2 regions of the Streptomyces sp. NPDC086766 genome follow, and region 1 is predicted to be linked to the other one. Evidence: riboswitches for the same ligand, from Rfam matches in the RefSeq annotation. Region 1 holds a riboswitch; the other holds the start of a gene.
The links. A riboswitch is a leader RNA that binds a small molecule or an ion and turns the genes downstream of it on or off. The one in region 1 is predicted to bind S-adenosylmethionine.

Region 1 (3,186 bases):
GTAGAGCATGTGGTGGACGAACCAGAGCACCGAGTTGGCGATGCCGTTGTAGGCGTCGGCGAAGACCGCCGCGTCGATGTCGAGCATCCGGACCTGCTGCCCGCCGGTCGCGTCGGACGGCAGCCTGCGGCCTCCCTCGAAGCGGCGGGCCGCCTCGCGGTCGGCGTCGCCGAGCGCGGCGCACACCCACACCGCGCCCGCCTCGGGGCCGATCGCCGACAACCCGGACACCAGCCCTCCGCCTCCGCGTCGGGCCCGCAGCGAACCGTCCTCGAGCAGCTCGTACGAAACCGGGCCGCGATTGGACGCGACCAGCACCTCGGCACCGTGCGTAGAAGCCATACGCCTCAACCTAGCCCGGCCCTCAAACGCTCAAACGTACGGTTCCGCTTGGTGGGTGGCCGTATACGGCCGGGACGATGTTTCACGCCACCTTCCGGGCGGCGTACTCCGCTATCTCGATCATCGGCGGCCGCTCCTCGGTGTCCACCGGGTACGTCCGCGGCTCGAAGCCCTCCTCGCCCCGCTCGAACTGGGTGAGGGCGGGCCGGATCAGATGGCCGCGGGCCAGCCGGAGCTGGGCGGTGCGGTAGATCGCGGCGGCCATTCGGCCGAGCGCCTGCCCGTCCTGGTGCCGGTGCCTGCGCACACCGACGTCCACCTGGGCGAGCGCGTCCAGGCCGACCAGGTGCAGCGCGTCGACCAGCATCCCCAGTTCGACCCCGTACCCGACCGGGAAGGGCAGCTGTTCGAGCAGCGAGCGGCGGGCCGCGTACTCGCCGCCGAGCGGCTGCACGAAGCCGGCCAGCTGCGGCCAGTGCATGTTGAGCAGCGGGCGAGCCATCAGCTCGGTGACCCGGCCGCCCTGCCCCGCGGCGCCGCCCAGCGGGCGGTCGTACATCGCCTTCACCAGGTCGACGTCCGGGTCGGTGAGCAGCGGGCCGACGATCCCCGTGACGAAGTCGGAGGAGAACTCCCTCAGGTCGGCGTCGACGAAGCAGACGATGTCCCCCTCGGTGGCGAGCAGCGAGCGCCACAGCACCTCGCCCTTGCCCGGGACGGCCGGGATGCGCGGCAGGACGTCGTCGCGGTGGACGACCCGGGCGCCCGCGGCGGCGGCCACCTCGGACGTGCGGTCGGTGGAGCCCGAGTCGACGACGACGATCTCGTCGACGAGCGGGGCCTGCCGCATCAGGTCGTGACGGATCACGGCGACGATCTCGCCGACCGTCTCCTCCTCGTTGAGCGCGGGCAGCACGACGCTGACCGACGAGCCGCTCGCGCGCTTGGCGGCCAGGATCCGGTGCAGCGGGCGATCGGTCACGGACCAGGAGCGTGTCCTCAGCCAGCCCTCGACTTCTTCCAGCACGGTCGGCGGCTCCTCACTGATTCGGATCACGGGACGGATCACACGGGTCCTGTGCTCCGTCTCGCGGTTCGGACGACTATCTCAACTGTCCTGGCCTTCGGTTACAGTCTTGAACAACGCGGATGACCATCGCATGTCGGGGGTCGCCGCCGCTCAACAACCGCATACCGCTCATCCAGAGGGGCAGAGGGACACGGCCCGATGAAGCCCCGGCAACCCTCCAGCCGGTTCTCGTATCCATCGCTGTGCGCGCACAGCGATCGTCACCGCGAGGCTCCCGGCTAGGGAAGGTGCCAAATCCGTCTCACGGCGAGATGCGTCGTGAGGAAGATGAGGAGAAAGGGCCTCGCCTCCATGGCTGTGCAGACTGTTGCAAGCAGCACCGACTCCACCGTCGACCTCGGTCCCGCCGCGGCCTTGAGCTGCCGTGAGTGCGGCCACCGGGTGCCGCTCGGCCCGGTCTTCGCCTGCGAGGAGTGTTTCGGCCCGCTGGAGATCGCCTACGACTTCTCGGCGTACGACACCGAGGAGCTGCGCAAGCGGATCGAGGCGGGCCCCGCGAACATCTGGCGCTACGCGCCGCTGCTGCCCGTCCCCGCCGACGTGGCGACCAAGCCGAACCTGAACCCGGGCTGGACCAAGCTGGTGCAGGCCGACAACCTGGCCCGCGAGCTCGGCGTGACCGGCGGGCTGTACGTCAAGGACGACTCCGGCAACCCGACGCACTCCTTCAAGGACCGGGTCGTCGCCCAGGCCCTGGAGGCCGCCCGCGCCTTCGGCTTCACCACCCTGTCCTGCTCCTCCACCGGCAACCTGGCCGGCGCCGTCGGCGCCGCGGCCGCCCGCGCCGGCCTCCGCTCCTGCGTGTTCATCCCGCACGACCTGGAGCAGGGCAAGGTCGTCATGGCCGCGGTCTACGGCGGCGAGCTCGTCGGCATCGAGGGCAACTACGACGACGTGAACCGTTTCTGCTCCGAGCTGATCGGCGACCCGGCCGGCGAGGGCTGGGGCTTCGTCAACGTCAACCTGCGGCCGTACTACGCCGAGGGCTCCAAGACGCTGGCGTACGAGATCTGCGAGCAGCTCGGCTGGCGGCTGCCGGACCAGATCGTCGTCCCGATCGCCTCCGGCTCGCAGCTCACGAAGATCGACAAGGGCCTCCAGGAGCTGATCGCGCTCGGTCTGGTCGAGGACCGGCCGTACAAGATCTTCGGCGCCCAGGCCCAGGGCTGCTCCCCCGTGTCCACCGCCTACAAGGCGGGCCACGACGTGGTCCGCCCGCAGAAGCCGGACACCATCGCCAAGTCCCTCGCCATCGGCAACCCGGCCGACGGCCCGTACGTCCTGGACATCGCGCGCCGCACCGGCGGCGCCGTGGAGGACGTGACCGACGAGCAGGTGGTGGACGCCATCAGGCTGCTCGCCCGGACCGAGGGCATCTTCGCGGAGACGGCGGGCGGGGTGACGGTGGGCGTCACGCGCAAGCTGATCGAGAACGGTGTGCTGGACCCGGCGAAGACCACCGTCGTCCTGAACACCGGGGACGGCCTGAAGACCCTGGACGCGGTGGCGGGCACCGGCCTCACCGCGACCATCCGCCCGAACCTGGACTCCTTCCGAGAGGCTGGCCTCGCATGAGCGTGACCGTTCGCATCCCCACCATCCTGCGCACCTACACCGGCGGCCGGGCCGAGGTGAACGCCGACGGCGCGACCCTCGGCGAGGTCATCGCCGACCTGGAGAAGAACCACACCGGCATCGCCGCGCGCGTCCTGGACGACCAGGGCAGGCTGCGCCGCTTCGTCAACGTCTACGTC
Region 2 (3,186 bases), on a different contig from region 1:
CCGGATCATGCGCGGCGAGGCCACCGACGCCCAGATCGCCGGTTTCGTCGTGGCGCTGCGGGCCAAGGGCGAGACGGTGGAGGAGATCACCGGCCTGGTCCGCGCGATGTACGACCACGCCAATGTCATCGAGGTGCCGGGCGAGACCGTCGACATCGTCGGCACCGGCGGCGACGGCGCCAAGACGGTCAACATCTCCACGATGTCGTCGATCGTCGTCGCCGGCACGGGCGCGAAGGTCGTCAAGCACGGCAACCGGGCCGCGTCCTCCGCCTCCGGGGCGTCCGACGTCCTGGAGAAGCTGGGCGTCAATCTGGGGCTGACGCCGCGGCGGGTGGCCCAGGTCGCCGAGGAGGCCGGGATCACCTTCTGCTTCGCGGTGAAGTTCCACCCTGCGCTGCGCCATGTGGCGGCGGCCCGGGGCCAGCTGGGCATCCGTACGGTCTTCAATTTCCTCGGTCCGCTGACCAACCCGGCGAAGGTGCGGGCGCAGGCGGTCGGCGTGGCCGACGCGCGGATGGCGCCGATCATCGCGGGCGTCTTCGCCGAGCGCGGCAACTCCTCCCTCGTCTTCCGGGGGGACGACGGCCTGGACGAGCTGACCACCACCTCCACCTCCCACGTCTGGGTGGTCCGGGACGGCAAGGTGTCCGAGGAGACCTTCGACCCGCGGGACGTCGGCATCGAGCTGGTGCCCGTCGAGGCCCTGCGCGGGGGCGACCCGTCCTTCAACGCCGAGGTCGCCCGCCGTCTGCTGGACGGCGAGACCGGCCCGGTGCGCGACGCCGTGCTGCTGAACTCGGCGGCCGCGCTGGTCGCCCTGGAGCCGGGCTCCGGGACGCTGGCGGAGCAGCTGCGCGCCGGCATGGACAGGGCCGCGCGGGCGATCGACTCCGGGGCGGCCAAGCGGGTGCTGGAGCGCTGGGCGGCCGCCAGCAACGCCTGATCCGCACACGGCACGGGACAGGGCGCGGTCCGCATTCCGGACCGCGCCTTGCGCGTCGAAGATCGTGTGGCAGGATGGTGGACCAGGTCATGAGCGACAGCCATGCGGCCCCGGCCGGCTGTCCGGCAACCCTCCGTCCGTGGCGGGGTGCCCCGGGTGAGGACCAGGTCGTGGACAGCAAGGTCCACGGCAAGCGCGGACCCCTCGCACGCTTTTCCGATGAGCGTGGGGCCAGGGGTCCTGGTCGTTCGAGGGAGCCTTCCGTGAGCAAGCGAATGCGTTAGGGCGTCGAGCCCCGCCTCCGCACACCCCTTTCACCTTCCTCCGTGCCGGAGCGTCCCGCGTGCTTGAGCCGCAGCCGCTCGCACGGTGATTCCGCTTGCCTCTCACAGGAGTTCGCCATGTCCGTCGCCACCGCTGCCCCTGCCCCCGCCCCCGCCGTCTGCCCCCCGCTGCCCGTGCTGGGCCGGGACGTCACCGTTCCGCTCGTCACCGGCGGCGAGGCCGGGTACGCCGCGCTCGACTACGCGGCCAGCGCCCCCGCCCTCCAGCGCGTCTGGGACGACGTGGCCGCCTACGCGCCGTACTACGGAAGCGTCCACCGCGGCGCCGGCCACCTCTCCCAGCTCTCCACCGACCTGTTCGAGAAGGCCCGGGAGACCGTCGCGGGTTTCCTCGGCTGCCGCCCGGGCGACCAGGTGGTCTTCACCCGGTCCACCACCGACTCCCTCAACCTCCTGGCCCGCGCGCTGCCGGCCGGCTGCCGGGTCTTCGTCTTCGAGACCGAGCACCACGCCGCGCTGCTGCCGTGGCCGGACGCCGGCGTCACCGTCCTCGACGCGCCGCGCACCCCGCGGCAGGCCGTGGAGACCCTGGAGCGGGCCCTGGCGGACCGCGACCCCCACGGTCCGGCCCTGGTCTGCGTCACCGGCGCCTCCAACGTCACCGGCGAGCTGTGGCCGGTGCGGGAACTGGCCGCCGCCGCGCACGCGCACGGCGCCCGGATCGTCCTGGACGCCGCCCAGCTCGCGCCGCACCACCCGGTGTCGGTCACCGACCTCGACGTCGACTGGGTCGCCTTCTCCGGCCACAAGCTGTACGCGCCCTTCGGCTCCGGCGTCCTGGCCGGCCGCGCCGACTGGCTGCGGGCCGCCGAGCCGTACCTGGCGGGCGGCGGCGCGAGCCGCGGTGTCGCCCGGCGCGCCGACGGGGGAGTGGAGGTGGAGTGGCACGAGAGCGCCGCCCGCCACGAGGCCGGCTCGCCCAACGTGATCGGCGCCTACGCCGTCGCCTCGGCCTGCCGGGCCCTCACCGAGGCCGGCTTCGACACGCTCGTCGCCCGCGAGCAGCACCTGCTGCGCAGGCTCAGGGCGGGCCTCGCCGAGGTGCCCGGGGTGCGGGTGCTCTCCCTCTTCGGCGACGACGCGCCCCGGGTCGGTGTGCTGTCCTTCGTCGTCGAGGGCTGGAACAGCTCCCACTTCGCGGCCGCGCTCTCCGCCGAGTACGGCATCGGCGTCCGCGACGGCCTCTTCTGCGCCCACCCCCTGCTCCGTACGCTGCTCGGCGCGGGAGCGGGGGCGCGAGGAGGGTGCGGCTCCCCGGAGACCGCCGCCGGCGAGCGCTCCCCGCACGCCGTCCGCGTCAGCTTCGGCGCCGGCACCCCCGACGAGCACATCGACCGCTTCCTGAGCGCGGTGCGGGAACTCGTCCGGGACGGCGCGCGCTGGACGTACCGCACGGAGGGCGGCCGCTGCGTGCCGGTGGTCTAGCTTCGCGCCGGTGGTCGAGGAGCCCGGTCCGGGCCCGAGGGCCCGGTCAGGAGTCCAGCCCGATGGCGAAGGCCGCCTCCAGGTCGTGCTGGGAGTACGTACGGAAGGCCACGTGGGTGTCCGTGGCCTCCACACCCGGGATCTTGCTGATCCGGCCGGGGATGACCTCGGCGAGGTCCTCGTGCTCCCGCACCCGCACCATGGCGATCAGGTCGTAGGTGCCGGTGACGGAGAAGACCTCGCTCACGGAGTCCAGCGACGCGATCTGCTCGGCGATCTCGGGGATCCGGTCCACGCTGGTCTTGATGAGCACGATCGCGGTGATCACGGCTGGTTCTCTCCCTCGGGGGCCGGAGCAGGGGCGGACCTCACAATAGTCGCCCGGCCGAACCGGGCCCACGCGAAGCCGAAGCCGAGCCCGAAGCCGACCAGGTGCGCCAGGTAGGCCACCTGCGGCCCCTGGGCGGTCCG

Region 2: linked by a shared signal. The riboswitch ahead of ACIPM1_RS02110 (aminotransferase class V-fold PLP-dependent enzyme) and the one ahead of thrC (threonine synthase) in region 1 are both predicted to bind S-adenosylmethionine.

Annotation. Positions count from the first base shown of each region.
Region 1 covers NZ_JBIVBI010000011.1:136,679-139,864, reverse strand. The annotation lists gene ACIPM1_RS21130 (trehalose-6-phosphate synthase) at 1-342, opposite strand, end outside; gene ACIPM1_RS21125 (glucosyl-3-phosphoglycerate synthase) at 425-1,369, opposite strand; SAM riboswitch class I at 1,538-1,706, shown strand; gene thrC (threonine synthase) at 1,724-3,007, shown strand; gene ACIPM1_RS21115 (MoaD/ThiS family protein) at 3,004-3,186, shown strand, end outside.
Region 2 covers NZ_JBIVBI010000001.1:470,770-473,955, forward strand. The annotation lists gene trpD (anthranilate phosphoribosyltransferase) at 1-946, shown strand, start outside; SAM riboswitch class IV at 1,032-1,148, shown strand; gene ACIPM1_RS02110 (aminotransferase class V-fold PLP-dependent enzyme) at 1,348-2,715, shown strand; gene ACIPM1_RS02115 (Lrp/AsnC ligand binding domain-containing protein) at 2,762-3,043, opposite strand; gene ACIPM1_RS02120 (rhomboid family intramembrane serine protease) at 3,040-3,186, opposite strand, start outside.